DNA from 4 places in the Streptomyces sp. NPDC055287 genome. Region 1 is predicted to be linked to each of the others. Evidence: riboswitches for the same ligand, from Rfam matches in the RefSeq annotation. Region 1 holds a riboswitch; each other region holds the start of a gene.

The links. A riboswitch is a leader RNA that binds a small molecule or an ion and turns the genes downstream of it on or off. The one in region 1 is predicted to bind cyclic di-AMP.
Positions count from the first base shown of each region.
Region 2: it holds a riboswitch for cyclic di-AMP, as region 1 does, so the genes downstream of both, ACWIHY_RS00490 (M23 family metallopeptidase) here and ACWIHY_RS33645 (M23 family metallopeptidase) in region 1, are expected to answer to the same signal.
Region 3: it holds a riboswitch for cyclic di-AMP, as region 1 does, so the genes downstream of both, ACWIHY_RS15395 (transglycosylase family protein) here and ACWIHY_RS33645 (M23 family metallopeptidase) in region 1, are expected to answer to the same signal.
Region 4: it holds a riboswitch for cyclic di-AMP, as region 1 does, so the genes downstream of both, ACWIHY_RS07650 (LysM peptidoglycan-binding domain-containing protein) here and ACWIHY_RS33645 (M23 family metallopeptidase) in region 1, are expected to answer to the same signal.

Region 1 is NZ_JBSHNE010000038.1:37,284-45,024, forward strand. Features, by position in the region: gene ACWIHY_RS33620 (STM4014 family protein) at 1-786, shown strand, start outside; gene ACWIHY_RS33625 (STM4013/SEN3800 family hydrolase) at 788-1,600, shown strand; gene ACWIHY_RS33630 (STM4012 family radical SAM protein) at 1,597-2,934, shown strand; gene ACWIHY_RS33635 (STM4011 family radical SAM protein) at 2,943-3,848, shown strand; gene ACWIHY_RS33640 (SGNH/GDSL hydrolase family protein) at 3,801-4,592, opposite strand; gene ACWIHY_RS33645 (M23 family metallopeptidase) at 4,781-5,704, opposite strand; cyclic di-AMP (ydaO/yuaA leader) riboswitch at 5,707-5,879, opposite strand; gene ACWIHY_RS33650 (tyrosine-protein phosphatase) at 6,531-7,355, shown strand; gene ACWIHY_RS33655 (DUF6126 family protein) at 7,356-7,502, opposite strand; gene ACWIHY_RS33660 (helix-turn-helix domain-containing protein) at 7,504-7,741, opposite strand, start outside.
Region 2 is NZ_JBSHNE010000001.1:113,284-121,024, forward strand. Features, by position in the region: gene ACWIHY_RS00470 (CobW family GTP-binding protein) at 1-591, shown strand, start outside; gene ACWIHY_RS00475 (DNA gyrase/topoisomerase IV subunit A) at 588-3,041, opposite strand; gene ACWIHY_RS00480 (M16 family metallopeptidase) at 3,256-4,623, shown strand; gene ACWIHY_RS00485 (M16 family metallopeptidase) at 4,644-6,011, shown strand; cyclic di-AMP (ydaO/yuaA leader) riboswitch at 6,235-6,402, shown strand; gene ACWIHY_RS00490 (M23 family metallopeptidase) at 6,415-7,233, shown strand; gene ACWIHY_RS00495 (GntR family transcriptional regulator) at 7,410-7,741, shown strand, end outside.
Region 3 is NZ_JBSHNE010000008.1:118,086-125,826, reverse strand. Features, by position in the region: gene ACWIHY_RS15415 (Ppx/GppA phosphatase family protein) at 1-490, opposite strand, end outside; gene ACWIHY_RS15410 (DUF501 domain-containing protein) at 487-1,044, opposite strand; gene ACWIHY_RS15405 (FtsB family cell division protein) at 1,105-1,581, opposite strand; gene eno (phosphopyruvate hydratase) at 1,695-2,981, opposite strand; gene ACWIHY_RS15395 (transglycosylase family protein) at 3,376-4,074, opposite strand; cyclic di-AMP (ydaO/yuaA leader) riboswitch at 4,078-4,249, opposite strand; gene ACWIHY_RS15390 (transglycosylase family protein) at 4,518-5,483, opposite strand; gene ACWIHY_RS15385 (cytochrome P450 family protein) at 5,596-6,867, opposite strand; gene ACWIHY_RS15380 (nucleoside triphosphate pyrophosphohydrolase) at 6,960-7,741, opposite strand, start outside.
Region 4 is NZ_JBSHNE010000003.1:337,043-344,783, reverse strand. Features, by position in the region: gene ACWIHY_RS07660 (SpoIIE family protein phosphatase) at 1-1,395, opposite strand, end outside; gene ACWIHY_RS07655 (DUF4873 domain-containing protein) at 1,476-1,745, opposite strand; gene ACWIHY_RS07650 (LysM peptidoglycan-binding domain-containing protein) at 1,918-2,685, opposite strand; cyclic di-AMP (ydaO/yuaA leader) riboswitch at 2,688-2,851, opposite strand; gene ACWIHY_RS07645 (SDR family oxidoreductase) at 3,393-4,184, opposite strand; gene ACWIHY_RS07640 (glycosyltransferase) at 4,463-5,716, shown strand; gene ACWIHY_RS07635 (glycosyltransferase) at 5,810-7,021, shown strand; gene pgm (phosphoglucomutase (alpha-D-glucose-1,6-bisphosphate-dependent)) at 7,090-7,741, shown strand, end outside.

The DNA.
Region 1 (7,741 bases):
GACAAGCGGCTGTGCCATGCCGTCCTGCACGACGCGGGCGTCCCCGTGCCGCCTTCGCCCACCTCCGGCCCCACGGATCCGGCCCTGCGCGGCTGGGCCGACGTACGGGAACTGCTGCGCGCGCACCGAATGCCGCGCGCGTTCGTGAAGCTCGCGCACGGCTCGTCGGCCTCCGGTGTGCTGGCCGTCGAGACGGCGGGCCCCGGCCGCGTACGGGCGACCACGTCCGTGGAGCGCGACCCGCGGGGCAGGCTCTTCAACTCCCTGCGGGTACGCCGCTGTACGACCGAGGCCGAGGTCGCGGCCATCGTGGACGCGCTCGCACCGGACGGACTCCACATCGAACGCTGGCTGCCCAAGGCAGCGCAGCGGGGCCGGGCCGCCGATCTGCGGGTCGTCGTGATCGGCGGCAGGGCGACGCACGCCGTCGTCCGCACCAGCCGCTCCCCCATGACCAACCTCCATCTCGGCGGCGTGCGCGGGGACCTCGACGACGCCCGCGCCGCCATGGCCGCGGCGGGCGGCAGCTGGGAAGAGGCCGCGGAGGTGTGCGAGCGGGCAGCCGCGTGCTTCCCCCGGACCCTCTGTGTGGGCGTCGACCTGCTGCCCGCCGTCGGCTGGCGCCGCTTCGCCGTCTGCGAGGTCAACGCGTTCGGCGACCTGCTGCCGCGGCTCACCGGCCTGCCGGGCAGCGGCGCCGAGGGCCTGGACACCTACGCGGCGCAGGTAGCCGCCGTACAGCGCGCCGTATCGCGCACGACAAGGAACCACCATGCGATCACCTGACATGAACGAGATCGTCGGCAGCCACGATCTGCTGCTCGTCACCCTCGACACGTTGCGCCACGACGTGGCCGCCGAACTCGCCGCCGCCGGCCGCATACCGAATCTCGTCCGGCACCTGCCCGGCGGCGCATGGGAGAAGCGGCACGCTCCCGGCAGCTTCACCTACGCCTCGCACCAGGCGATCTTCGCGGGCTTCCTGCCGACGCCCGCCGCCCCCGGACCGCACCCCCGGCTGTTCGCCGCGCGCTTCGCGGGGAGCGAGACCACCGCGGAGCGTACCTTCGTCTTCGACGCGCCGGACCTCGTCTCCGGCCTCGCGGACGCCGGCTACCGCACCGTGTGCATCGGCGGCGTGGGGTTCTTCAACCGGCAGGGCCCGCTCGGCTCCGTGCTGCCCGGCATGTTCCAGGAGAGCCACTGGGAGCCGGAGTTCGGCGTGGCCTCGCCCACGTCCTTCGAGGAGCAGGTCTCCCGCGCCGAACGGGTCGTCGCCGGGCTCCCCGCCGACCAGCGGCTGTTCTTGTTCCTCAACGTCTCCGCGCTGCACCAGCCCAACTGGTTCCACCTCCCGGGCGCCACCCGCGAGGCCGGCGACTCGCGGGCCACCCACGCGGCCGCTCTGGAGTACGTCGACGAGCACATCGGCCGCCTGTTCGCCGCCGCGAGCAGCCGCCGCCCCTGCTTCGCGATCGTCTGCTCCGACCACGGCACGGCGTACGGCGACGACGGCTACACCGGCCACCGCCTCGGCCACGAGGCTGTCTGGACCGTCCCCTACGCCCACTTCACCCTCGATCAAGGGGCCACCCGATGAGCACCGCGACGCCCCGCCCCTACCAGAGTTACGTCTACGCCTACCCGCACAAAACGGCGTACCGCGAGCTGGGGAGCCGCCCGTCGCTCCGCGACCTCTGGTCCGGCGAGCCCAAGAACGCCCTCTCCCTCTACCTGCACATACCGTTCTGCGAGGTCCGCTGCGGCTTCTGCAATCTCTTCACCCGGATCGGCGCCCCGGACGAGCTGACCGGCCGGTATCTCGACGCCCTCGACCGCCAGGCCACCGCCGTCCGCGACGCGCTCGGCGACAGCGACGCCACCGGCGTCCATTTCGCCGCCGCGGCCTTCGGCGGCGGCACCCCCACCTTCCTGGACGCCGGCGAACTCGAGAGGCTCTGCGACATCGCGGAGAAGCGGATGGGCGCGGACCTCGGCGCCGTACCCCTGTCCGTCGAGGCATCGCCCGCCACCGCGACCCCCGACCGGCTCGCCGTACTGGCCGGGCGCGGCACGACCCGCCTCAGCCTCGGCGTCCAGAGCTTCGTCGACGCCGAGGCGCGCGCGGCCGTGCGCCCGCAGCGCCGCGCCGACGTCGAGACGGCCCTCGCCGCCGTCCGCGACGCCGGCATCCCCGTCCTCAACATCGACCTCATATACGGCATCGAGGGCCAGACCCCCGTCACCTGGCAGACCTCGCTCGACGCGGCGCTCGCCTGGCGGCCCGAGGAGCTCTACCTCTATCCGCTGTACGTACGCCCGCTCACGGGCCTCGGCCGCGTCGGCGCCGAGGCCGGCGCGGCCTGGGACTCCCAGCGGCTGCGGCTCTACCGCCGGGGAAGGGACCATCTCCTGGCGCACGGGTACGAGCAGGTCTCGATGCGGATGTTCCGTCGCACCGACGCGCCGAAGCAGGCGGCCGACGACTACGCCTGCCAGACCGACGGCATGATCGGCCTGGGCTGCGGAGCCCGTTCGTACACCTCCGCGCTCCACTACTCCTTCGACTACGCCGTCGACATGCGCGAGATCCGCAAGATCATCGACGACTACACCGCCACCGAGGACTTCTCCCGTGCCGAGCTGGGCTGGTACGTCGACGCCGACGAGGCCCGGCGCCGCCATCTGCTCCAGTCCCTCCTCCAGGCCGAGGGCATGCCCCTGGCCGAGTACGGCGAGCGGTTCGGCACAGCGCCGGCCGACGACTTCGCCGCCGAGCTCGACCGCTTCGCCGCCCGCGGCTGGCTCGACGACAGCGCGCCGAAGGACCTGCTGCGGCTGTCCCCCGAAGGCCTCGCGCACTCCGACGCGCTGGGCCCCGAGCTGTTCTCCCCCGCTGTACGGGCCGCCATGGCCGCGTACGAATTGAAGTGAGCCCGGCCATGGACCCGACGGACCTGACGATCCTCTACCGCGGCCCGCTCGCCTCCTGCGACTACGACTGCCCGTACTGCCCGTTCGCGAAGCGGCGCGACACCCGTGAGCAGTTGCGGGCCGACCGCGCCGCGCTGGAGCGCTTCACCGCGTGGGCCGCCGCACAGACCGGCGACCGCCTCTCGGTGCTGTTCACACCCTGGGGCGAGGGCCTGGTCCGTTCCTGGTACCGCCGCGCCCTCACCGAGCTGTCCCGGCTGCCGCACATCCGGCGCGTCGCCATCCAGACGAATCTGAGCTGCCGCACCGACTGGCTCACCGACGCCGGCGCCGACCTCGGCACGCTGGCGCTGTGGTGCACGTACCATCCCGGTCAGACGCCGTACGACCGCTTCCTCGCCAAGTGCCGCGAACTGACCGCCCGTGGCGTGCGCTTCAGCGTTGGCGTGGTCGGCTTCCCCGAGCACCTGGAGGAGGCCCGCAAGCTGCGGGCGGCGCTCCCCTCCGAGGTCTACCTGTGGGTCAACGCGGCCGAGGGCCGCACCTACACGGACGAGGAAGCCGGCCGGTGGACGGCCCTGGACCCGCTCTTCCCGTACAGCCGCCATCCACACCGCTCCGCCGGTCTCCCCTGCCGGACCGGCGAGTCGGTGATCTCCGTGGACGGCGACGGCACGGTACGCCGCTGCCACTTCGTACGCGCCGAGCTCGGCAACCTCTACGACGGCTCGTACCGCCGGGCACTGCGCCCCCGCGCCTGCCCGCTCGCCACCTGCGACTGCCACATCGGCTACGTCCACCTGGAGACGCTGCCGCTGTACGACGTGTTCGCCGGCGGCGTCCTGGAGCGCGTACCGGCCGCCCTCTCACAGGGGCAGCAGATCGGGCCTCTTCGCCTCGACGTGGTCACCTGAGGACTCGCCGCGCAGCCGCCGCCCGATCCACGGGACCAGGTACTCCCGCGCCCACTGGATGTTGTCCCGGCGCACCTCCAGCGAGCCGCGGGGCGCCATCGGCGGCCACGCCTGGTCCGGGTCGGCCGGGACCTCGAGCCCGAGCACCTGAGCGGCGCGCAGGGCCACGCGGGTGTGGCCCTCGGGCGAGAGGTGGAGCCGGTCGCCGTCCCAGGCGCGCCTGTCCTGGACGGACTTGAGCGACCACAGGTCGAGCACCGGGCAGTCGTAGCGGTCGGCGACCGCGCGTACGTGCGCCGTGTACGTCGCGATCTTGCCGCGCAGATGGCGCAGCACGGGAACGCCGCGCGTGTCGAAGCCGGTCGTCACCATGACGGTGCCCACCGCGTCGGTGAGTTCGGCCACGGCCCGCTCGAAGCGCTCGGCCACGGCGTCGGGGTCGCTGCCGGGCCGCAGGATGTCGTTGCCGCCGGCGCAGAAGGTCACCAGGTCGGGGGCCAGTTCCTTGGCGCGCGGGACCTGCTCGGCCACGATCTGGTCGAGGAGGCGGCCGCGTACGGCGAGGTTGGCGTAGCGGAACGTGTGCTCGGGGACGCGGTCGTCGAGGAGTACGGCGAGCCGGTCGGCCCAGCCGATGAACGCACCGCCGGGTCCGGGGTCTCCGACGCCTTCGGTGAAGCTGTCGCCGATCGCCGCGTACGACCCGATGGTGCCTGCACTGAATGATCTCGAATCGTCTGCCACGTCGGCACATCCTTCACTGGAGCGAGTGACCTACGCCACCGTAGGGAGGGGTTGACGCGGCGTGAGATAAGACACCGGTCAAGATTCACCCAACCCGGAATAGGACTAAAACGCACGTACGCCCCCTTTTGTCGCCGAGGGTGGCAGCAAAAGGGGGCGTACGGAAGAGCCCTGAGGGATCAGATCCGTCAGATGGTGACGCCGTGGCCGCGCAGGTAGGCCAGCGGGTCGACGTCCGAGCCGTAGCTCGGACCGGTGCGGATCTCGAAGTGCAGGTGCGGGCCGGTGGAGTTGCCCGTGCTGCCGGAGAGACCGATCTGGGTGCCGCCGCTGACGCTCTGGCCGGAGGAGACGGCCAGCGAGGACAGGTGGGCGTACTGCGAGTAGCGGCCGTCGTCGTGCTTGATGACGACCTCGTTGCCGTACGCGCCGCTCCAGCCCGCGGAGACGACGGTGCCGGCACCGACCGCCTTGACCGGGGTGCCGCTGGAGGCGGAGAAGTCGACGCCCGTGTGGTAACCGCTGGACCAGCTGCCGCCGGCGGCGCGGTACGAGGTGGTGACGCCCGCGGAGACCGGGGCGGTGAAGCCGGAACCGGTGGCCTGCGGCGCGGCGGCGGGCTTCTGGGTCTCGGTCTTGGCCTCGACCTTCGGGGCGGGCTTCGGGGCGGCGGGCGCGGGCGCCTCGGCCGCCGGCTGCGCCGGCTTCGCGGGGGCGGACTCGGCCGGGGCCGCCGCCTTCGCGCCGAGGGTCAGCTTCGTGCCGGGCAGGATCAGCGAGGGGTTGCCGCCGACGACCTCACGGTTGTCGTCGTACAGCTTCTGCCAGCCGCCACGCACGTCCTGCTCGTCGGCGATCTTCGACAGATAGTCGCCGGAGACCACGGAGTAGGTCTTGGTGCTGGACTTCTTCTTCGGCGTCGCCTTCTCGGACACGTCCGAAACGGCGGCCTTTTCGGCGGACGCGGCGGCCGGAGCGGCCTTCTCCGCGGCGTTCGCGCCGGTGGCGGCGATGAGGGGAAGTGCGAGTACTGCTCCGCCCGTGCCGGCGGCGACGAATCCGCGCGTGAGCGAGTTGGACCTCGGGCGGCGGTGCTTACCCTTTGCGGGCATGGAACATTCCTCTCCGGCGCCTACGAGGTGAGCTGTCGGGTTCGGGCTGGAGATGCCCGGCCGCACTGTCGCGCGGCTTAACCCCAAAGCCGGTCCGGAGGTGAAACTTCCGGTTCGCCGGCGTACTTACCTGGTTCCCCCGCTCCTGCCACGCGTGAGTGAGTGTGAGTGCGGATTCCGGGAGGTGGCAGGATTCGGCGGTCCACCCGGATTGACGGTGACCGTAAGCCGATGCAGCTCCCCCGTACAAGCCGGTCCATTCACCCCGTCATTGCCCCACGAGAATTCATGACGCAATTCCCGTCACCCTCTGTGGATTACGGATCATTACGCCCCGCCTGCGAACAGGCATTTGACCCCACCCCTTCGCCACGCACCGTCACAAATATGATCCTGCTCACCAGCGGTCCCGTCATTTCCCTTACCCGCCAAGGGTGTTGGCACGAAATAGCCCCATTCACGCCAAGTGCCGCTTACGCCCGCTTTGCGGCAATATGACTACCCCCGGCGACAGAGCCACTCGGCAGCGGCGAGGAAGATCCGAGCCCCCGTGACCGCGGTGCGGGTGGACCAGCTCGCCTCGATCGGTGAGATACGGCCCGTGCCTTCCAGCCGCCCCGCAGAGCAGCCGGGAACGGCCGTGATCGTCTGTCCCGGCCGTAAGAGTCCCCGGATCCGCACAGGTGCGAAAATGCTGTCCGTGCGGAGTGCCGGGGGCGACGGCCGAGCGGGCTCGGCCGCGATGATTGCCCCAGGTACCCATGTCGTATCGTCGAAACGCGCCGAAGTCGGCGAGCAGCGCCGACGGCAGACTTCAGGAGCTCACGTGACACAGCAGCTGCCGCAGGTCCCGCCGACAGAGCCCGAGCAGGAGCCGGAGCTTGCCGCGGTGCGCAACTTCCGCGATGTGGGTGGCCTGCCGACGGTGGACGGGCGGCGGGTCCGGTACGGAGCGCTCTTCCGCAGCGGTCATCTGGCGCACGCCACCGCCACCGACGCGGCGTTCCTCAATTCGCTCGGTCTCCACACGATCTTCGACTTCCGCAACGAGGCGGACCAGCGGCTGGAGGGCCCGGACGTCGAGCTGCCGGGGGTGCGCAATGTCAATCTGCCGCTGACGGACCCGGCCGACGGCGCCGTGTTCTGGAAGATGGTGCGCGACGGGAATCTCGACGAGCTGCGCGAGATCCTCTCGGACGGCAAGGCCGCGGACCGGATGTCGGCGACGTACCGGGTGATCATCAAGGAGCGCACGGCCGAGCACAGCCAGGTGCTGCACGCTCTCGCCGAGGACAGCGTCCCCGCGCTGATGCACTGCGCGGCGGGCAAGGACCGCGCCGGCCTGTCGATAGCCGTGACGCTACTGGCGGTCGGCGTCGAGCGCGAGGCGATCGAGGCCGACTACCTGAAGTCGAACGATCCGCACCGCCGCTACAAGGTCCACCGCAGTGACGATTCGTCAGCCGGGATGTCCCCCGAGGTCATGGAGCTGCTGAGCCCGCTCTTCGAGGCCCGCGCGGAGTACCTGGCCGCCGCCTTCGAGACGATCGAGAAGATCTGGGGCACCACCGACCGCTACCTCGAGGAGGGGCTGAACGTCACGCCCGAGGTCCGCGAGCGGTTGCGGACACGTCTGCTCGACCAGGGCTGATCAGCGCGAGCCGCCGAGCGTGAAGAGCAGGTAGACGAAGGCCGCGAACAGGTGCCCCGCGACGAAGTACACGAACAACCGGATCGCGAGGCCCCTCGGGATCTTGTCCTCGATGAAGCGGCGCGCGGTGGATTTCTGTTCCGGCATGTCAGATCTCCTGAGGTAGGCACAGCCCGGCGGTGGCACTCTGCAGCAGCGTGTGGACGAACAGCAGGTCGACCCCTTCGGGGCCGGCCGCCGCGATGCGGTGCGGGGTCAGCGAGTCGAAATGCGCGCTGTCCCCGGCATCGAGCCGGTGAACGCTCTCGCCGAGGACCAGCCGCAGCCGCCCCGACAGCACGTACAGCCACTCCTCGCCGGGATGGACGCGCACCAGATCGCCCTGG
Region 2 (7,741 bases), on a different contig from region 1:
ACGGCCGTGGTGCGCGCGGCGTTCGGGCGGATCGATCCGGAGCTGCTCTTCGACCCGGCGGCGCGGCCGGACGCCGAGGAGAAGGTACGACAGCTGTCGTTCGACGACCTGCGGGGCGAGGAGCAGGCCGCGGACGCGCACGACTGCCACGGGGATCACCTGCACGCGGCGTACGAGAGCGTCTCCTTCACCTCGGAGGTGCCCATGGACCCGCGACGGCTCATGGAGTTCCTCGACACCAGGCCGCAGGGGCTCTACCGCATCAAGGGGTACGTCGACTTCGGCACGGGCGACGCCCGTAACCGCTACGCGGTGCATGCCGTCGGCCGGTTCCTCCGCTTCTACCCCGAGCCGTGGGGGCGCGACGAGCAGCGGATCACTCAGCTCGTACTGATCGGGTCGGGCACCGACGGAGCGGCGCTGGCCAAGGAGCTCGCGGCCTGCCGGGCGGACGGGACGCGGGAGGGATCGCGGGACGACGCACAGGACGGCCCGCAGGACGTACCGCTGGACAGCCCGCAGGACGCCCCCGCCGCTGCCTACGAGCACAGCATGTGGGGCGTCCTGCGGTACGTACGGGGCGAGGGCTAGACCGGACCCGCCAGCGCCGCCACCGGCGTGGTCAGCGGGGTGCCCGAGCCGTCGCGGCGCGGGTCCGGCTCCGGCAGCTCGACCGGCGCGCCGTTCTTCGCTGCCGCGCGGGCCGGTGCGGCCCCCGCCCAGGCCAGGATGAGAATGTCCTCGCCCTTGAGGAACCGCTGGCAGCGCACGCCGCCGGTGGCCCGGCCCTTGCGCGGGTACTGGTCGAACGGTGTCAGCTTCGCCGACGTCTCCGTGTCGCCGAGCAGCGTGCCGGCCGTACCGGCCACCGTGAAGACCGCGGCGTCCGCCGCCGGGTCCACCGCCGTGAAGGAGATCACCTTGGCGCCCTCGGCGAGCTTGATGCCCGCCATGCCGCCCGCGGCCCGGCCCTGCGGCCTGACCTGCCCCGCCGGGTAGCGCAGGAGCTGGGCGTCGTCCGTGATGAAGACCAGGTCCTCCTCACCGGAGCGCAGCTCGGCCCCGCCGACGATCCGGTCACCGTCCTTGAGGGTGATGACCTCCAGCTCGTCCTTGTTGGCCGGGTAGTCGGGGACCACCCGCTTGACCACGCCCTGCTCGGTGCCGAGCGCGAGTCCCGGTGAGGCCTCGTCGAGCGTGGTGAGACAGATCAGCGACTCGTCCGGCTCCAGGGACAGGAACTCGGTGACCGGGGCCCCGCCCGAGAGGTTGGGTGCGGAGGCCGTGCCGGGGAGCTGGGGCAGGTCGATGACCGCCAGACGGAGCAGACGGCCGGACGACGTCACCGCGCCCACGTCGCCGCGCGCCGTGGCGGGTACGGCCGAGACGATCACGTCGTGCTTGGTGCGCCGGGCGTCGTCCATGGCCAGGGGCTCGCCATTGGCCGTGCGGGCCAGCAGGCCGGTCGACGACAGCAGCACCCGGCAGGGGTCGTCCGCGACCTCCAGCGGCACCGCGGCGACGGGCGAACTCCCGGACTCCAGCAGTACGGTGCGCCGGTCGGTGCCGAACTTCTTCGCCACCGCCGCCAGTTCGGCCGAGACCAGCTTGCGCAGCTCGGTGTCCGACTCCAGGATCCCGGTCAGCTCGTCGATCTCGCCGGTCAGCCGGTCGCGCTCGCTCTCCAGCTCGATCCGGTCGAACTTGGTGAGCCGGCGCAGTGGCGTGTCCAGGATGTACTGCGTCTGGATCTCGCTCAGGGAGAAGTGCTCGATGAGCCGCTCCTTGGCCTGCGCCGAGTTGTCGCTGGAACGGATGAGCCGGATGACCTCGTCGATGTCGAGCAGCGCGACCAGCAGACCGAGGACCAGGTGCAGCCGGTCGCGCCGCTTGGTACGGCGGAACTCGCTGCGGCGGCGTACGACCTCGAAGCGGTGATCGAGATAGACCTCCAGCAGCTCCTTGAGACCCAGCGTCAGCGGCTGGCCGTCCACCAGCGCCACATTGTTGATGCCGAAGGTCTCCTCCATCGGCGTCAACTTGTAGAGCTGCTCCAGGACGGCCTCGGGGACGAACCCGTTCTTGATCTCGATGACCAGGCGCAGGCCGTGCATGCGGTCCGTGAGGTCCTTGACGTCCGCGATGCCCTGGAGCTTCTTGGACGAGACCAGGTCCTTGATCTTGGCGATCACCTTCTCCGGGCCGACGGTGAAGGGCAGTTCGGTGACGACGAGGCCCTTGCGGCGCGCCGTCACGTTCTCCACGGTCGCCGTCGAACGGATCTTGAAGGTGCCGCGGCCGTTCTCGTACGCGTCCTTGATCCCGCCGAGGCCGACGATCCGGCCGCCGGTCGGCAGGTCCGGCCCCGGCACGAAGCGCATCAGCGTCTCGAGGTCCGCGCCGGGGTGCTTGATCAGGTGCCGGGCGGCGGCGACGACCTCGCCCAGGTTGTGCGGCGGCATGTTCGTCGCCATGCCGACGGCGATCCCGGACGCGCCGTTGACCAGCAGGTTCGGGTACGCCGCGGGAAGCGCGACGGGCTCGCGCTCCTGCCCGTCGTAGTTCGGGTTGAAGTCGACGGTGTCCTCGTCGATCGACTCCGTCATCAGCGAGGTGGCGTCGGCCATCCGGCATTCCGTGTACCGCATGGCGGCCGGCGGGTCGTCGTTGCCGAGGGAGCCGAAGTTGCCGTGGCCGTCGACGAGCGGCAGGCGCATCGAGAAGGGCTGTGCCATGCGCACGAGCGCGTCGTAGATCGAAGCGTCGCCGTGCGGGTGCAGCTTGCCCATCACCTCGCCGACGACGCGGGCGCACTTCACGTAGCCGCGGTCGGGCCGCAGCCCCATCTCGTTCATCTGGTAGACGATGCGTCGGTGCACCGGCTTCATGCCGTCGCGGGCGTCGGGCAGCGCTCGCGAGTAGATCACCGAGTACGCGTACTCGAGGAAGGAGCCCTGCATTTCGTCGACGACGTCGACATCGAGGATCTTCTCCTCGAACGCATCGTCCGGCGGCGGGGTCTTCGTGCTGCGGCGGGCCATCGCGGCTGCGGCTCCTTCGCGGTTCTGTAGGGCGAGTTCTTGGGTGTGATGCCGACCATTGTGGACCGGCGCACTGACAACGCCGACCTCGACCCGTCCGTTGCGCCTGCTCGGGCGTTCCCTGAGGGCGTACACGGGCCGGGAACTTCGCCAGGCGTCCGTGAGCTTGCATACAGTGGCAGGACTTCTCCATATCGCGATCGAAGGGACGTACATGCCCATGGGTCACACGGCCACAGCGCAGGCCGGTTCCGGCGGCCTGACAGCGACAGAGCACCGGCTGGCCAATGGCCTGCGCGTGGTGCTCTCCGAGGACCACCTGACCCCGGTCGCCGCGGTCTGCCTCTGGTACGACGTAGGTTCGCGCCACGAGGTCAAGGGCCGTACCGGCCTTGCTCACCTTTTCGAGCACCTGATGTTCCAGGGCTCGGCGCAGGTCAAGGGCAACGGTCACTTCGAGCTGGTGCAGGGTGCGGGCGGTTCGCTCAACGGCACGACCAGCTTCGAGCGCACCAACTACTTCGAGACGATGCCCGCCCACCAGGTGGAGCTGGCTCTGTGGCTGGAAGCCGACCGGATGGGCTCGCTGCTCTCCGCGCTCGACGAGGAGTCCATGGAGAACCAGCGTGACGTCGTCAAGAACGAGCGCCGCCAGCGGTACGACAACGTGCCGTACGGTACCGCCTTCGAGAAGCTGACCGCACTGTCCTACCCCGAGGGCCACCCGTACCACCACACGCCGATCGGCTCGATGGCCGACCTGGACGCCGCGACCCTCGAGGACGCGCGCGCCTTCTTCCGTACGTACTACGCGCCGAACAACGCGGTGATCTCGGTCGTCGGCGACATCGACCCGCAGCAGACCCTCGCCTGGATCGAGCAGTACTTCGGCTCCATCCCGTCCCACGACGGCAAGCAGCCGCCGCGCGACGGCACGCTGCCCGACATCATCGGGCAGGAGCTGCGCGAGGAGATCCACGAAGAGGTCCCGGCCCGCGCGCTGATGGCCGCCTACCGGCTGCCGCACGACGGCACCCGCGAGGCCGACGCCGCCGATCTGGCTCTCACCGTCCTCGGCGGCGGCGAGTCCTCCCGGCTGCACAACCGCCTGGTCCGCCGCGACCGTACGGCCGTCGCCGCAGGCTTCGGGCTGCTGCGCCTGTCCGGCGCGCCCTCGCTCGGCTGGCTGGACGTCAAGACGTCGGCCGGCGTCGAGGTGCCCGACATCGAGCGCGCCGTCGACGAGGAGCTGGCCCGCTTCGCCGCCGAGGGACCCACGCCCGAGGAGATGGAGCGCGCGCAGGCCCAGTTGGAGCGCGAGTGGCTCGACCGGCTCGGTACGGTCGCGGGCCGTGCCGACGAACTGTGCCGGTACGCCGTCCTGTTCGGCGACCCGCAGCTCGCACTGACCGCCGTCGGGCGCGTCCTGGACATCACGGCGGAGGAGGTCCAGGCGGCCGCCAAGGCCCGGCTGCGCCCGGACAACCGCGCGGTCCTCGTCTACGAGCCGACCCACGCGGCCGACGCAGCCGACGACACCGCCGCCGGTGAGACCGCTGACCAGGAAGGGGCGGACAAGTGACCGACACCGCAGCCGTGAGAATGAAGTTCCACCCGCAGCCGCAGGCCGGCACCCCCACGCCGTGGGCGTTCCCCGCCCCCGAGCGCGGCGCCCTGCCCAACGGCCTGACCGTGCTGCGCTGCCACCGTCCCGGCCAGCAGGTCGTGGCGGTCGAGGTGTTCCTCGCCGCCCCCCTGGAGGCCGAGCCGGCCGGTCTCGACGGCGTCGCGACGATCATGGCGCGGGCCTTCTCGGAGGGCACCGACAAGCACTCCGCCGAGGAGTTCGCCGCCGAGCTGGAGCGATGCGGCGCCACGCTCGACGCGTACGCCGACCATCCGGGCGTCCGGGTCTCCCTGGAGGTCCCCGTCTCCAGGCTGCCCAAGGCGCTCGGCCTGCTCGCGGACGCGCTGCGCGCGCCCGCGTTCGCGGACAGCGAGATCGAGCGCCTGGTGGCCAACCGGCTCGACGAGATCCCGCACGAGACGGCCAACCCGTCCCGCCGCGCGGCCAAGCAGCTCTCCAAGGAGCTGTTCCCGGCGGCCTCCCGCATGTCGCGGCCGCGCCAGGGCACCGAGGAGACGGTGCAGCAGATCGACTCCGGCGCGGTGCGGGCCTTCTACGTGGCCCACGTGCGTCCCGCGACCGCCACCGCGGTGGTCGTCGGAGACCTCGAGGGCACCGACCTGGACGCGATCCTGGCCGACACGCTGGGCGCGTGGAAGGGCGACACCGCCGCATCGCGCCCGGTACCGCCGGTCACCGCCGACGACACGGGCCGTGTGGTCATCGTGGACCGCCCCGGCGCGGTCCAGACCCAGCTGCTCATCGGCCGGATCGGCCCCGACCGCCACGACCGGGTCTGGCCGGCCCAGGTCCTCGGCACGTACTGCCTGGGCGGCACGCTCACCTCCCGCCTGGACCGCGTCCTGCGCGAGGAGAAGGGCTACACGTACGGCGTGCGCGCCTTCGGCCAGGTGCTGCGCTCCGCTCCCGACGGCTCGGGCGCGTCCATGCTGGCGATCAGCGGCTCGGTGGACACGGAGTCCACGGGCCCGGCGCTCGAAGACCTCTGGAAGGTGCTGCGCACCCTGGCGGCCGAGGGCCTCACCGACGCCGAGCGGGATGTCGCCGTACAGAACCTGGTGGGTGTCGCGCCGCTCAAGTACGAGACGGCCGCGGCCGTCGCCGGCACGCTCGCCGACCAGGTCGAGCAGCACCTGCCGGACGACTTCCAGGCCCAGATGTACGCCCGCCTCGCCGAGACGGGCACCGTGGAGGCCACCGCGGCGGTCGTCAGCGCCTTCCCTGAGGACCGGCTGGTCACGGTCCTCGTCGGGGACGCGTCGCAGATCGAGGAGCCCGTCAGGGCGCTCGGCATCGGCGAGGTGACGGTGGTCAGCGGCTGAGCCGTCCGAACCGGCCGAACAACTCCCCTCAAAGCGGGAGATAGAGGGACCCCGGCAACCGGAAGGCTGTCGGGGTCCTTCTCTTATGTCCGATTTGTTGTGGTGGTTGCCTGTCTGGCCTGTGGGGTGCGTTACAAAACCCCGTGTCTGTTTGGTGATTAAAAGATGTCCCGTTTAGCGTCTGTCCGGCTGTCCGTCAGCAGTGAGCCGCATCCGTGGCACCGGACAGTCATCGCCGAGTCCCCGTCAGGCGCGAGCCTGGGGAGCCGGGGACCCAATCAGTCCCTGGGGTGAATCGGACGTCCTCTGTGCGTACGTACGGAGGGGTCCGTAGGAGACCTTCCTGCTCCGAACCCGTCAGCTAACCCGGTAGGCGAGAAGGAAGGAAAGGATCAGCCACTCCATGGCGTTCACCCGTGCCACCGGGAAGCACCGTCGTCCGAGCCGCCTGACGCGCAAGAGCGCGAACATGGCCGGCGTCGCCGCACTCGCGACGACCGGCGTCATCGGAGGCCTGGCCTCTCCGGCCCTCGCCGCCGGCGGCGAAGCGGCCCAGGCCGTCCAGGACACCGGCCTGACCCAGGCCATCGTCATCGGCGATTCCCTCGCCGACCAGATCGCCGCCCAGGCCGAGCAGCAGCAGCACGCCGCCGACAAGGCCGAGGCCGAGCGCAAGGCGGCTCTGAAGAAGGCCGAAGCCAAGCGCAAGGCGGAGGCCAAGGCCAAGGCCGAGGCCCAGGCGCGGGCCAAGAAGGAGCGTGAGGAGCGCGCCGCCAAGGAGCGCGCCGCCCGCGAGGCCGAGCGCAAGCGTCTCAACGGCTACACCCTCCCGGTCGCCGGCTCCGTCGTCACCACCGGCTACAAGACCGGCGGCAACCTCTGGTCCTCCGGCAGCCACTCCGGCGTCGACTTCCGCGCCGCGTCCGGCAGTTCCGTCGTCTCCGTCGCCGGGGGCACCGTCGTCGAGGCCGGCTGGGGCGGGGCGTACGGCAACAACATCGTCATCCGGATGAACGACGGCACGTACACGCAGTACGGCCACCTGTCGTCCATCGGTGTCTCCGTCGGCCAGACCGTCGCCTCCGGCCAGCAGATAGGCCTCTCGGGCTCGACCGGCAACTCGACGGGCCCGCACCTGCACTTCGAGGCCCGCACGACCCCCGAGTACGGCTCGGACATGGACCCGGTCGCGTACCTGCGCGCGCACGGTGTGAACGTCTGACCGCTCGGTCGTACGGAAGGCCCCGGCTCACCCGCCGGGGCCTTCCGCATGTCTGGCGTGTCCAAAAGCAGTCCATGAATTAAAGCCCCCGTCGGAAATCCGGGACCGCTGCAATAGAGTCACCGAACAGGCGTCGATCAACCGCGTTTCGCGGGGATTAAGGCGGAGGTTCGGTCATGCGCATTCCCGCGCAATCGGTATGCACGGCAATCCGTGACGACATCGTGTCCGGTGTGTTCGCGCGGGGCAGCAGGCTCACCGAGGAGCTGCTGGCGCGCCGTTACGGTGTCTCGCGCGTCCCGGTGCGCGAGGCCCTGCGCACGCTGGAGTCCGAGGGGTTCGTCACCACCCGCCGGCACGCGGGCGCCTGCGTGGCCGAGCCCACCGAGCAGGAGGCCGCCGACCTGCTGGAGGTGCGGACGCTGCTCGAGCCGCTGGGCGCGGCCCGCGCCGCCCAGCGGCGCACCGAGGCCCACCTGAAGGTGCTGCGCGGCCTGGTCAGGCTCGG
Region 3 (7,741 bases), on a different contig from region 1:
CCATGTCGACGGAGCGGGCGGCCCGTACGTGGCCGTCGCCGACGACGAACTCCGTGGAGCCGCCACCGATGTCCACGACGAGGTAGGGCCCCGTCAGGTCCTCGCGGCCCGTCAGCTCCTTGGTGGCGCCGGTGAAGGAGAACTCGGCCTCCTGGTCGCCGGTGATGACTTCGGGCTCCACGCCCAGGATGTCGAGGACACCGCGTACGAAATCGTCACGGTTCTCGGCGTCGCGGGAGGCGGACGTGGCGACGAACCTGGTCCTCTCGGCGCCGTGCGCCGTGATGACCTCGGCGTACTCGCGGCAGGCGGCGAAGGTGCGTTCCAGGGCCTCGGGGGCGAGCCGGCCGGTGCGGTCGACGTCCTGGCCGAGCCGCACGATCGTCATGCGGCGGTCGATCTCGACCAGCTCGCCGGTTGCCGGGTCCGTGTCGGCGACAAGGAGGCGGATGGAGTTCGTACCGCAGTCGACGGCGGCGACCCGGGTCACTTGGCCTCCCCCTGGACGGTGCCGTCCGTCTTGCTCCCGGCGCACGGTGTCACGCACGGGCCCTTCGCCCACCACTCGGGCAGCAACGCGAGCGCCTCGTCGCCGAACGGGTTCACCCCGGGGCCGGCCACCAGCGAGTGGCCGACCAGGACGTGCAGGCACTTCACGCGGTCCGGCATGCCGCCGGCGCTCGGGAAGCCCTGGAGCACCTCGATCGCGTCGCGGCGCCCGATGTAGTCCTCGTGGGCGGCGCGGTAGGCGGCGGCCAGCTCCGGGTCCTCGGCGAGGCGGTCCTGCATCTCCTTCATCAGGCCGGAGCCCTCGAGGGTGCCGATCGCGCCTGCCGCGCGGGGGCAGGTCAAGTAGTACAGCGTCGGGAACGGCGTGCCGTCCTCCAGACGCGGGGCCGTCTCGACCACGTCCGGCTGTCCGCAGGGGCAGCGGTGCGCGATGGCGCGCAGACCGCGCGGCGGGCGGCCCAGCTGCAGCTTGAACGCTTCGATGTCCGCCTCGGTGGGCTCGGTGCGCGGGGTGGTCGGGGGTGCGGCGTCCATGCGTGCGTTCGTGCCTTCGTGTTGGGGGTGACTTCGGGTCGATGACGTGCTGATGGGTCGTTACTTGTCCGGGCGGTCGGCGTGGTCCACGCCGTCCCAGAGGTTCGTGTACCAGGGGCGGTCGGCGCCGCCCTGGTCCTCGCGGCGCTTGCCGCGGGCGTCGGGGTCGATGACGGTGAAGCCCGTCTCCCCCGGCCGTACGAGGTGGAGGTGTTCGCGGGCGAGGCGCTCGATGTAGGCGTCGTCCTTGAGCCGGGCCTTCTCGTCCCGCAGCTCCTCGACGCGCCGGCCGGCCTCCCGCATCTTGCGCTGCTGATCGGCGATCTCGCCGCGCTGCGACACGTACTGCCGCATCGGATAGGCGAGCGCCACGATCAGCGAGCACAGGACCAGGACGAGCAGCGCGGCCCGGCCGGTGAGCCGGGAGCGGCGGGCCTGACGGCGGGTCTGCGAGCGGTAGACACGGGCGGCGGTCTGCTCGCCGATCAGCCGAATCCTGGTCGCAGTGGAGAACCGGTCCCGGTCCTTCCCGGCCATGTCTCCGCCTCCCCTTGTACGCACATACGTCCCCGCACACGGTACGGGACCGCGTGCGGGGACGTATGGAGGCTGGGGCCTTCAACCCTTGCCGTGCTTAACCCTTGCCGCGCTTAACCCTTGAAGCGGGGGAACGCGCTGCGGCCGGCGTACACGGCCGCGTCGTCGAGGATCTCCTCGATGCGCAGCAGCTGGTTGTACTTGGCGACGCGCTCGGAGCGGGCCGGGGCGCCGGTCTTGATCTGGCCGCAGTTGGTGGCGACGGCGAGGTCGGCGATGGTGACGTCCTCGGTCTCACCGGAGCGGTGCGACATCATGCACTTGAAGCCGTTGCGCTGCGCCAGCTCGACGGCGTCCAGGGTCTCGGTCAGCGAACCGATCTGGTTGACCTTGACGAGCAGCGAGTTGGCGGCGCCTTCCTCGATGCCGCGCGCCAGGCGCTCCGGGTTGGTGACGAAGAGGTCGTCGCCGACGATCTGGACCTTGGTGCCCAGCTTGTCGGTGAGGACCTTCCAGCCGGCCCAGTCGTCCTCGAAGAGCGGGTCCTCGATGGAGACGAGCGGGTACGCCGCCACGAGCTCCTCGTAGTACTCCGTCATCTCGGCGGCCGAGCGGGACTTGCCCTCGAACTCGTACGAGCCGTCCTTGTAGAACTCGGACGCGGCGACGTCGAGCGCGAGCGCGATCTGCTCACCGGGGACGTAACCGGCCTGCTTGATGGCCTCGAGGATGAGGTCGAGCGCGGCGCGGTTGGAGTCCAGGTTCGGGGCGAAGCCGCCCTCGTCGCCGAGGCCGGTGGACAGGCCCTTGGACTTCAGTACGGACTTGAGGGTGTGGTAGACCTCCGTGCCCCAGCGCAGGGCCTCGGAGAACGACTCGGCGCCGATCGGCGCGATCATGAACTCCTGGATGTCGACGTTGGAGTCGGCGTGCGACCCACCGTTGAGGATGTTCATCATCGGAACGGGCAGCAGGTGCGCGTTCGGGCCACCGAGGTAGCGGAAGAGCGGCAGGTCCGACGCCTCGGAGGCGGCGTGCGCGACGGCGAGCGAGACGCCGAGGATGGCGTTGGCGCCGAGGGACGCCTTGTTCTCGGTGGCGTCCAGGTCGAACATGGCCTGGTCGATCAGGCGCTGCTCGGTGGCGTCGTAACCGACGAGCTCCGGGCCGATCTGCTCGATGACGGCGAGGACGGCCTTCTCGACACCCTTGCCCTGGTAGCGGTTCGGGTCACCGTCGCGAAGCTCGATGGCCTCGAACGCTCCGGTGGAGGCACCGGACGGAACAGCAGCACGACCGGTGCTGCCGTCGTCGAGGCCGACCTCGACCTCGACCGTGGGATTGCCTCGGGAGTCCAGGATTTCCCGGGCTACGACGACGTCGATGGACGGCACGAGCATCTCCTTCTGGGATGTGACGCTATGGGGTGCAGGGTCACTTTGGCCTTGCGACAAGAGCCTAACCGGCTCGGAGGCATCGATCGGCCGTTCGCCCGCCCCCTGGGACAAGAAGAGGTGCGAATGCCCGCAACAGCGGACGTAACTCCGGGCGGGACGTGCCACGTACTGGGACTACTGGGCAGTAACTGACGGCGAAACCCCGGCCCGGCGCGTACGGGGGAAGCGCGCCGGACCGGGGTGCTCTGGGTTCCGCGGGGGATCGGCCGGAAAAGCACGGTCGATCGGCCGAATGCCGCGGACTGCTCCGCGGGTGCCGCGGCCTGCCCGGCGGAGTGCCGCGCGCCCGCTCGGCGGGGCGCGGCGAGCCGGAGCGGCCTGGGCGCCGCGAGCCGGATCAGCTGAGGTGCAGCTGCTGACCGGGGTAGATGACATCGGCGTCGTCGACGATGTCCTTGTTCAGCTTGAAGAGCTTCTCCCAGCCGCCCTTGACCTTCTCGGCGTCGGCGATCTTGCCGAGGGTGTCGCCGGCCTTGACCTTGTACTCGCCGTCACCCTTCTCGATCTTGGCGGGGGCGGCGGGCTTCGCGGTCTCGGCCTTGGGCGCGGAACGGACCTCGCTGCGCGAGGCCGGCTGCTCGGCGGCGCGCGGGGCGGCCTGCTGCTGCGGCTGCTCCTGCTTCGCCGAAGAACCGGAGGTGTCGACACCCGGGTCGACACCGTCGTTGGTCAGGCCGCCGGCGCCCGCACAGGCCCAGGCACCGGGGCCCTGCATGTCGAGAAGCTTCTCGGCCGTGGCGATCTGCTGCGCCTTGGATGCCTTGTCGGCGGTCGGGGCGTACTGCGTGCCACCGGCCGCCGCCCAGCTGGACGCGGAGAACTGCAGGCCGCCGTAGTAGCCGTTGCCCGTGTTGATGGACCAGTTGCCGCCGGACTCGCACTGGGCGACAGCGTCCCAGGTCTCGACGGAGGCGGCGGAGGCCGAAGTCGCACCCATCAGCGGGACGGCTACAGCGGCGCCGGCGACACCGGCGAGCGCGGCGAACCGAGTGGCCTTGGACGGGCGACGGTGCTTGGCGTTGCTGGAAAACAGCATGCGACATCTCCTCACCGACGCCTACGAGGTGAGCTGTCGGGTTCGGGCCAAGTGAGTGCCCGGCGCGCGACCTGCGTCGCGCGGCTTAACCCCAAGCCGGTTCCGTTCGTCTTTCGACGTACGGGCCCGGCGACCTACCTGGGTCCCCCGCTCCTGCCTACGGCGCTTTACGCGTCAGTTCCCCCCGACCGACGGCAGGATTCGGCGTGACGGTCGACGGGGCCCGCGGTGGCGAGCGGTCCGACGGTAAACACATGAGCCCTTGATGTTCAAAAAGGCCCATCAGGGAGATTTCGCCCTTCCCTGCCTTCACTTCGTCCATATCTGCGCAGGTCAGGGGTGACACGAGGGGATCGTCCGGGCCGCGTACGCGAGTTGAGGCAAAGAGACCCTTGTCTCACTTGCTTCAATCCGGACATAGCGGCCCGAACTGCCCTTCGAAATCAGCTCAGATCGAGGTTCTGGCCAGGGACGATGAGGTCGGGGTCGGACCCGACGGTCTCCTCATTGGCCGCATAGAGAGCCGTCCAGCCGCCGCGCAGGTCGTGCTCGGCGGCGATGGCCGAGAGGTTGTCGCCGGTACGGACGGTGTAGTGGCCGTCGGCGGCCTCGGCGCCGTCCGTCTTGGCCGACTCACGTGTCGACCCGTCACCCCGCGAGGCGTGACGTCCCGATTCGCGCTCGATGCCCGATTCGCCGGATACGGCGTCAGCGCCCTCCCGGGCCACCTCGCCGCGGTGCTTGCCCTTGGAGGCACCCTCCTCGGCGGCCGGCGGCGCGGGGCTCTTGGAGGCTCCGCCCGACTCCTCGGACGTCCCGGACGCCGGGGGCGACGTCGGCTCGGCGGACTTCGTCGAGCCGCTCTTGCCGTCCTTGCCGTCCTTGACGCCCTCACCGGCGGACCCGGCGGGCTTGTCTTCCGTCGACTCGGACGACTCCGGGTTCCCGGAGCCCTCCGACACCGTGTCCGACGTGTCGGCCTTGGACTCCGCGGTGGGCTCGGCGCTCGCGCCGTCGCCGGGAGCCGCGTCGTCACCCTCCGTCAGGCCGGAGATGAGGGCGCAGCTCGGCCACGCCTGCGGCCCCTCCTCGGCGAGCACCTTCTCGGCCACCTGGATCTGCTGGGAGCGACTGGCGAGGTCGGCGCGCGGCGCGTACGCCGTACCGCCGAACTTCTGCCAGGTCTCCGGGGAGAACTGGAGTCCGCCGTAGTAGCCGTTGCCGAGGTCGGCACTCCACATGCCGCCACTCTCACAATCGGCGACCCGGTCCCAGGTCGTGGCTTCGGCAGCGGACGCGCCGCTCGCGCCGAGCAGCGGGATGGCGATGGCCGATCCGGCGACTCCTGCCGCGACGACGAGAGCTGGAGCCTGACGGGGGCGGCGGTGTCTACCGTTCCCGGAGCGCATGCGGTTGCCTTTCGAGTGACGGCTGAGGTTGACGGTGAAGGTAGCGGTACTCGAACGTTTGTCACAAGTCGATGCAGCGCAGATCACGTGAAGGTCTCGAATTGACGCAGCGTCACTTGTTTTCGGCGTCGAACTCCACGGGCAGGGTGCGCAGTCCGCGCATGATGAGGCCCCCACGCCACCGCAAATCGTCAGGATCCCCCGCAAGTCGCAGATCCGGCAGGCGCAGCAGCAGCGTCGCGATCGCCGTCTGCCCTTCGAGCCGGGCCAGCGGGGCGCCGAGGCAGTAATGGATGCCGTGCCCGTAGCCGAGGTGCTGGTTGTCGCGGCGCGAGAGGTCGAGTGTGTCCGGCTCGCTGAAGCGCTCGGGATCCCGGTCGGCGGCGGCGAGCACGACGAGTACGGGCTCGCCGGCCGCGATGTCCTGGCCGCCCAGGGTCAGCGGCTCGGTGGCGTACCGCCACGTCGCGAGCTCCACGGGCCCGTCGTAGCGCAGGAGTTCCTCGACACCGGTGGCGAGCAGCTCCGTGTCCCCCTCGGCCAGCGCGCGCTGGAGGCGCTCGCGCTGCTCCGGGTTGCGCAGGAGCGCGTACACGCCGTTGCCGATGAGGTTGACCGTCGTCTCGAATCCGGCGAAGAGCAGAATGAACGCCATCGCCGCCGCCTCGTTCTCGGTGAGGTGCTCGCCGTGGTCGCTGGCGCGGATGAGCCCCGAGATGAGGTCGTCGCCCGGTTCCTCCCTTTTACGGTGGATGAGTTCGGCGAGGTAGTTGCGCATCTTCTTGACCGACCGCGCGACTCCCCCGCGCGGCCCGCCGCCGTGCCGGATCATCATGCCCGCCCAGTCGCGGAAGTCGTCCTGGTCCTCGCGCGGTACGCCGAGCAGGTCGCAGATCGCGTAGATGGGCAGCGGGAAGGCGAAGTCGTGGATGAGGTCGGCGCTCCCCTCCGCCGCGAACCTGTCGATGAGCTGGTCCGTGAGCTCCTGCACCCGCGGCGCGAACTCGGCCACCGTGCGCGGTGTGAACGCCTTGGACACCAGGCGCCGCAGGCGCGTGTGGTCCGGCGGATCGATGTTCAGCAGATGCGTCATGAGCTCGGCCTTGCGCTCGCCCGGGATGCCCGTCCTGCCCCTGGCGTGCGCGGAGCCTGCGTGGTGGGCCGGGTCCTTGGACAGCCGCTGGTCGGCGAGCGCCTGCCGCGCGTCGGCGTACCGCGTCACCAGCCACGCCTCGACCCCGCTGGGCAGCGACGTCCGGTGCACGGGCGAGTTCTCGCGCAGCCAGGCGTACGCCGGATAGGGGTCGGTCGCGAACTCCCAGGTGAAGAGCTCGGGCACGGGGCCTTCGGACCGGGATGCGGGATGGTTCTGGTGGTGCGGCACGCGGTCGACCGTATCCCTTCCCCCACCACCACCGACCGCCCACACTGCCCCGCAGGCGCCCGTGACGGGCCGGGCCGCGCCACAGCCGGGAGCTAGTCGGTGTGGCCCTCCGCCGTGCGGATCGCGTCGCGGTATGTGCGGGCCGCCGCGCGGAGCGCCGCCTCGGGGTCGACGCCGGCTGCCTCCGCCCGTACCGCCATGGCCAGCAGTTCGTAGCCGATGCCTTCGCCCGTCGGGAGGGGGACGTCGAGGTTCGCGTGGCGTACGCGTGAAGAGAGCTTGGCGACGAGGGCCAGGCCCGGCTGGCCGAGAGGGACGCCGTCGGTTGTCGAGTCGCGCTGCTTTTCGATCGCCTTCGTACGGAACCAGTGCTCCTTGACGTCCTCCGGGGTCTCGGCGGTGTCGTCGCCGAAGACGTGCGGGTGGCGGTGGATGAGCTTCTCGACGATGGTGCCGGCGACGTCGTCGATCGAGAAGGGCTCGGACCCGTCCTCCGGACGGCCTTCCTGGGCGATGCGCGCGTGGAAGACGACCTGGAGGAGTACGTCGCCGAGCTCCTCGCGCAGTGCGTCGCGGTCGCCGTCCTCGATGGCCTCGACGAGTTCGTACGCCTCCTCGATGCCGTACTTCGCGAGGCCCTCGTGGGTCTGCTGCGAGGACCACGGGCACTCGAGACGGATGCGGTCCATGACCTGCACCAGATCCAGGAGGCGGGCGCCCGGCAGGTCGTACGAGCCGGGCAGCAGTTCCAGGTCGGGCATCTGCACCCGCCCCGAGCCCGCCAGCCGCGCCAGGCCGTCGGTCAGCGCCTGGTCGCCCTCGCCGGACGGGAGCACGACCACGGTGCGGCCGCCCTCGCACGCGTCGACCAGCT
Region 4 (7,741 bases), on a different contig from region 1:
GTCGGCCCCCTGCGGATCCTGGGACCGCCAGCCGTGGGCGACGGTCAGATCGGCCTCGAGCACCGCGTGGCCGCTTCCCAGCGCCGCCGCCATGGGCGTCGTGGGCACGAGGAACCTGATCAGGTCGCCCACCGGCTGGAACGGACGGTCCTCGCGCCCGCCGCTCACGGCGGCGCGGCGCATCTCGGTATGGGTCCCCGTCGGCTCGTCGCCGCGCAGTACGGGGTCCAGCAGCTCCACCGTGGCGAGGTCCGCGAAGCCGGGGACCGCCACCTCCGACAGCTCCTCGGCGGTACGCGCCACGTCCAGTGTGGTGCCGATCCGCACTCCGGCCTCGTACAGCAGCTTCAGCCGCTCCCGGGCCACCTGCGCCGCGCCGGACAGTGCCAGCAGCTCGGTGGTGTCGCGGAGCGTCGCGACAGTGCCGGGGGGCCCGCCGTACGGCGCGGTGGGCCGGGTGTTGACGGCCAGCAGCCGGTCACCGGCCAGGTGGACCTCGTCGGTCACGGCGCGGCCCGAAACCAGCAGCTCGGCGATGGGCTCGTCGAGGCCGAGGTCGGTGATGTGCCGGCCCTCGGCGCCGGCGGGCAGTTCGAGGAGCCTGCGTGCCTCGTCGTTGAGCAGCGTGAGCCGGCCGTCGTCCCCGATGATGAGCACCCCTTCCCGGACGGCGTGCAGGACCGCGTCGTGGTGCTCGTACATACGGGTCATCTCGGTGGGGCCGAGGCCGTGCGTCTGGCGCCGCAGTCTCCTGCTGACGAGCACGGAGCTGCCGATGGCCAGGGCGAGCGCGGCGACCGCGCTCGCGAGGAGCATCGGCAGATGGCGGTCCACCGCGTCCCCGACGTTCTCGACCGTGACTCCCGCACCGACCAGGCCGACGACGGTGCCGTCGGCGTCGGTGACCGGGACGATGGCGCGCGCCGCGTCGTTCGGGGCGCCCTTGAAGATCTCGGTGAAGGCTACTCCGGCCGCGGCGCGCCCGACACCCTCGGCGCGCGTGCCGATCAGTGCCGGATCGGTGTCGGCGACCCGGGTGCCGTCCGGTGCCATCACGGCCATGAAGTCCACGCCCGCGCCCCGCTGGGCCGCGTCCGTATGGGCGCGCAGCGCGGCGGTCGGATCGAGGGAGCGCAGCGCCTCGACGGTGCCCGGGGCCTCCGCGAAGGCCTCCGCCGCGGCGAGGGAGCGGTTACGGGCGTCACCCGCGCTGTCGTGGCGCGTCTGGACCGTGAGTGCGACCACCGCGGCGGTGATCAGCAGCACCGCGACCACGATCTGGAGGAGGAGCACCTGGCCGGCGGCGCTGCGCACCTCCAGCCGGGAACGCACTCCTCGCTGCCGAGACGAGCGCGGTGACCCGACACCCCTGGGTCGTCCGAGACGTCCGCTCATGCCCTATTTTTAGCATTGCGTGACTTTTTAGGGGCTGTGTTGTCTTGTGGCAGATGGAGACGCCGGCTGGGCCGACGGCTCTAGAAGGGGATCGAGCCGATCCCGGAGATCTTCAGCCGCCCGCTGCCGATGGCGGTGCGCTTCGCCACGACGGCGGCCTCCCGGCCGTCGGCCAGCCGCAGGGTGACCTGTCCGCTGTCCATCACGGCGTAGAACTCTTCCGGCACCTGGTCGGTCTGGGCGCTGCCGCCCCACTCGAGCGCCCCCGAGCGGCCTCCGCTCAAGGTGGCCACGACGTCGATCTGGGCATTGCCGGTGATGAGGACCGCGGGGCCCTGATAGTTGCTCATGGCCCCCAGTGTGCGCCCACCGGCCGCCGCTTCCCGCCAGATGGGGGCTGCCGGACGCGCGACGGCCTGCCGGCTCCGTCGGGGCACCCTCGGGGGCCCTGCGGGAACGGGCAGGCCGTAACGCTTCGAGCACTCACTTCGGGAGGGCGTTCACCCACCCGGTGGCCGTTTTTTAGTACGGGCCGTTCACGTTGTCGATCGAGCCGTAACGGTCCGCGGCGTAATTGCAGGCGGCGGTGATGTTGGCGACCGGGTCGTAGCTGTCCGTCGACGTGCCGGGCACGTGGTAGGCCAGGAACGTCGGCTGGATGACCTGGAGGAGGCCCTTGGACGGCGTACCGGCCACAGCGTTGGAGTCCCAGTTGTTGATCGCCATCGGGTTGCCCGAGGACTCGCGCATGATGTTGCGGTGGATGCCGTCGTACGTGCCGGGGATGCCGTGCTTGGCCATGACGGCCAGCGACTCCTTGATCCAGCCGTCCAGGTCGTCGGTGTACGTCGTTGTCTTGGCGACGGCGGCGCGGGTCTCGGAGCGGTCGGCGCGGTCGGCCGCGGGCTTGGCCTTCGCGGGCGCCTTCGCCGGTGCCTCGGCCTTCGCGCCGATCGTCAGCTTGAGGCCGGGGTGGATCAGCGCCGGGTTGTCGCCGATGGTCTTGCGGTTGTCCTGGTACAGCTTCTTCCAGCTGCTCAGCGAGTGCGCGTCCGCGATCTTGGAGAGCGAGTCACCCGCGACCACGGTGTACGTCGTGGGTGCGGCCTTCTTCGCGGCCGGGGCGGCGGCGGGGGCCACGGTCTTCTCGACGGCGGCGGGCTGAGCCGCGCCGGCGGTGGTCGCGCCGACCAGCGGCAGGACCAGGGCGGCGCCACCCGTACCCACGGCGATGAAGCCACGGGTGAGGGATCTGGCCTTGGGACGACGGTGCTTACCCTTTGCGGGCATGACAAATTCCTCTCCGTCGCCTGCGAGGTGAGCTGTCGGGTTCGGGCTGGAGATGCCCGGTCGCACGGTCAACGCGACTTCACCCCGAGCCGTTCCGGATTACCGGACCGGCGGCTTACCTGGGTCCCCCGCTCCTGCCGTACGTGAGTGTGAGTGGGTGTGGATTCCGGACGGCGGCAGGATTCGGCGGTCCACCCGGATTGACGGTGACGTTAAGCGAGACGGATGGAGAAGAACAAGCCCCGGAATGATCGCCTCGATCGCTCGGCCGACCGGGGCGGGGGAACTTCCGTCACTGTCCGTTGGCGCCAAACTCAACTTTCTTTCTGGGGGCGGGAGCTGACGCCCGGCAGGACTTTCACATTCCGTTGCGGACGTGACTCGTATCACGGGAGGCCGGGCTCAACGGCCTTTCCGGCAAAACGCCCATATCGGTCAATCGCGGTCGCAACGTGCACCCCGGGAGCATCTGCGGTCGAGGGTGCGCTCTCGGGGCTGAGGAACTTCTCGCGCCCTGCGTCGACTTGGGCGTCTGTGAGGGGAATTACCCTCATTGTCCAGGGGGGTGCTGCCCGCCTCGCGGTGTAGTGGGCATCGCGGTGCGCGTCGAGAGGGGCGTCGGCTGGACCGGCCGCGACGTGCGGCAAATCGCGCCATATGGGCACAATTTGGTTCCGGTGAATCGCATCAAAGCGCCGGGGCCGGCTTCATGGCAGGGGAGTGCCACCCGTGGCATTGACGATCTCGGCCGTGATGTAGCTGGCCTGCGGAGAGGCGAGGAATACGTACGCCGGGGCCATTTCGGCCGGCTGTGCGGGCCGGCCCAGAGGTGATTGCTTTCCGAACTCCGTGGTGTCCGGCATGGTGGCCGGAATCAACGGAGTCCACACCGGGCCCGGAGCGACGGCGTTGACGCGGATTCCGCTGGGCGCCACCATGTGCGCCAGCCCTTGCGTGAAGGCGACAATCGCCGCCTTCGTCATCGCGTAGTCGAGCAGATGCGGGCTGGGCTTGTACGCCTGAACGGAGGCGGAGTTGATAATGCTCCCTCCCTCGGGCATATGGGGGAGGGCCGTCTTCGAAAGCCAGAACATGCCGTAAAGATTGGTCTTCATGACCCGGTCGAATTGTTCGGTCGTGATGGCGCCGATGCCGTCCGGCTGGGACATTTGATACGCCGTGTTGTTCACCAGAATATTGATCGCGCCGAATTCCGACACAGCGCGCCCGATGAGCGCACGGCACTGCTCCTCGTCCCGGATGTCACAGCTCACCGCCACGGCCCTGCGGCCCGCCTCCTCGACGAGCCGTGAGGTTTCCGCGGCTTCCTTCTCCTCCTCCGGAAGATGGGTGAGCAGCACATCGGCACCCTCACGGGCGAAGGCCAGACTCACCGCCCGGCCGATCCCCGAATCGCCGCCGGTGACCACGGCCGCGAGGCCCTTCAAAAGCCCGCTGCCCCGGTACGACTCCTCGCCGTGATCGGGCGGCGGATCCATCGGGCCCGTCCACCCGGGGTGCGCCTGTTCCTGGTCGGGGAGTTTCGGCTGCGGGTGCTTCGTGACGGGATTCTCCGTCTCGCGGCTCTCGTCCTTCACGGGCGGCCTCCTGCTGGTCGGTGGGTGGTCGGTGGCGGCTGGTCGGTTCGACCACACCTGGGTTCCCCGAAGCGGGGCGCCCAAATCCGGAGCTCCCCCTTCGCGGCCTGCTTTCCGGCCTCGCGTACGGAGCCGGGCCGCCGGCCGGCGCCATACTGGTGCTTATGCGGGTGGCGTTGATGACAGCGGGTTCGCGCGGTGACGTATCGCCCTACACCGGGCTCGCGCACGGCCTCGCACAGGCCGGGCACGAGGTCACCCTCGTGACGCACGCCTGCTTCGCGCCACTGGTGGAGGCGGCGGGCGTGGGCTTCCACCCCCTGCCCGTGGACCCGCGGGCGGAACTCGCCTCCGCGCGAGGCCGCGCCCTGCACCGCAGCGTCACGGACGTCGGGAAGCTGGCGCGGATGGTCTCCATGGCTCGGGCCCTGGTCGGAGGGATGACCGACGATCTGCTGCAGGCGGCGCGGGGGAGCGACGTACTGCTGGTGTCGAGCTCGCTCGGTCCGCTGGGCCACACCATCGCCGAAGGGCTGGCGCTGCCCAGCATGGGTGTCTACCTGCAGCCCCTGGCCGCGACCGGCGCCTTCCCGCCCTCGGTGACCGGCACCCGCTCGTGGGGCGCCGCCGGGAACCGGCTGGCCGGCCGCACGGTGAACGCCGCGGTGGACGCCGCGGTGGACGCCATCTTCGCCGACACCACGCGTGCCCTGCGGGCGCGCCTCGGGCTGCCGGCCGCGAGTCCACGCGCCGCCCGGCGCGTCCGCGAGCGGCAGGACTGGCCGGTCCATCACGGCTTCAGCGCGCTGGTGGTGCCCAGGCCGCGCGACTGGCGCCCCGGACTGGGCATCGCCGGCTACTGGTGGCCCCAGGACCCGCCGGAGGTCCACCTGCCCGCCCCGCTGAGCGACTTCCTCGCCGCCGGCCCGCCGCCGGTCTTCGTCGGCCTGGGCAGCGCCACCGTGCCCGACCCCGGCCGCTTGAGCGGGACGGTGGTCCGCGCCCTGCGCGCCGCCGGACTGCGCGGCGTGATCCAGCGCGGCTGGAGCGGGCTGCACGCCGAGACCGACGCCTCGGACATGATCACCGTCGACGAGATCCCGCACTCCGTCCTGTTCCCGCACATGGCGGCAGTGGTCCACCACGCGGGCGCGGGCACGACCGGCGCCGGCCTGCGCGTCGGCGTCCCCGCCGTACCCGTCCCCATCCAGTTCGACGCGGCCTTCTGGTCCTCCCGCCTCGTCGCCCTCGGGGTCGCCCCGCAGGCCGTCCCGTTGCGCGGGCTGACGGCGCCGCGCCTGGCGGCCGCCCTCGGCCGCGCGACGACCGAGGCGGCGTACGGCCGCCGCGCACGCGAGCTCGCCGCCCGTCTGCGCGCGGAAGACGGCGTACGGCCCGTACTGGCCGCCGTCGACCGGCTCGCCGCGCCGTAGCCCGGCCGGTGCGTCACCGCGCCCCTGCGGTGCGCTCAAGAGGATGATGCGAGCGGGAAAAGGCTGTCGAGCGGGCGAACGGTGATCTCTGGCATGCGCGTCCTGTGTACTGCGATTCTCTCCCCCGCCCACACGCGTGAGGCGCTCCGCTTCGCGCGCCTGCTGTCCGGCGCGGGCCATGACGTACTGATCGCCACCGAGGAGCACCTGCTCGCTTTCTTCCTGGACCAGGGCGTGACCGCGACCGCGTGCCTGCCGAACCTGTTCGGCGCCGCGATGACGGCCGGTCAGGAAACGCGGGACGCCGTCGGACACCTGCAGAGCGGCGCCGCGTCGATGGAGTCGGCGGCGCTCGTACTGGCGGGTCCGCATCTGCTCGGTCAGTTCGACGCGCTGGCCGCGGCGGCCCACGAGTTCAAGCCGGATCTGCTGCTGCGCGACGCCATGGACGTCAGCGCCTGCCTCGTGGCCGAACAACTCGGCATCCCCCAGGTGGCGATGCCGTCCGGGGCGAAGGGCTTCACCGACCCGGCCGCCCTGCTGCCGCACCTCAACCGGTGGCGCTCCACCGCGGGCCTGCCGCCGCAGGACGACCCGTTGTCCCTGACGGCCCACGGGCACCTGGACTACCTCCCGGCCTTCTGCACCTTCGCACCGCACCTGCCGCCCGCGCACGCGTACCGGCAGCCGGCGTTCGTCGATCCCCGCGCGAAGCTCCCGAGCTGGATCGTCGGCCTGCCCGACGGCAAGCCGCTCGTGTACGCCGGACTCGGCTGCGCCCTACCGCTCTTCCTGCCCTCGCCGGACGGCCACCGGCCGCTGCCCGGCCAGCCCGATCCGGGCACCGTCCTGCGGTCGATGATCGAGGGACTGTCACGGCTCGACTGCACCGCCGTCGTGTCGACCAGCGGTGTGACCGTCGCCGACGTGGATCCCGCACCCCATGTGCGTGTCGTCGAATCCGTGCCCCAGACCCTGCTGCTGGAAGCGGCCGACCTCTTCCTCACCCACGGCGGCTACACCAGCGTGCGGGAGTCGATCAGTACCGCCACCCCCATGGTGGTGCTGCCGCAGACGGCCGACCAGCCCATGAACGCGCGGCGCATCACCGAGCTGGGCATCGGCAGCGAGGTCACCGATCCCACCCCTTCCGGCATCGCCTCGACGTGCCGCCGCCTGCTGGAAGACAGCGCCGTGCTGCGGCGCGTGAAGCACGCCCGTCTCGCGTGCCTGGCCCTGCCGGCCGTCGAGGCGGCCGTGGACGACTTGGAATGCCTGGTCAATCACCACACGACCCCACAATGAAGGGCGCGTGTGGTACCCACGGGTGACCGACGTCGACACCGGCAGCAACGATGTGGAGGACTGGGCAGATGGTGCACGAACGAGCGGGACAGCAGGCCGGACCGGACGATCTCATCGACGTGGCCCGGCTGGTGACGGCGTACTACGCGCTGCACCCCGACGTGCGGGAGCCGGGCCGGCGGGTCGCGTTCGGCACCTCCGGGCACCGGGGATCCTCGTCGGCGACCGCGTTCAACGAGGACCACATCGCCGCGACCAGCCAGGCGATCTGCGAGTACCGGGGCCAGCAGGGCATCGACGGACCGCTTTTCCTCGGCGCCGACACCCACGCGCTGTCCGAGCCCGCCCGGGTGACCGCGGTCGAGGTCTTCGCCGCCAACGACGTGACCGTGCTCATCGACGCGGCCGACGGCTACACCCCCACCCCGGCGGTGTCGCACGCCATCCTCACCCACAACCGCGGACGTACGTCGGGCCTCGCCGACGGCGTGGTCGTCACCCCGTCCCACAATCCGCCCGGGGACGGCGGCTTCAAGTACAACCCGCCCAGCGGCGGCCCGGCCGGCTCGGACGCGACCGGCTGGATCCAGGACAGGGCCAACGAGATCATCGCCGACGGACTGAAGGACGTACGGCGGCTGCCCTACACCAGCGCGCTCGCCGCTCCCACCACCGGGCGCTACGACTTCCTGGACACCTACGTCTCGGATCTGCCCTCCG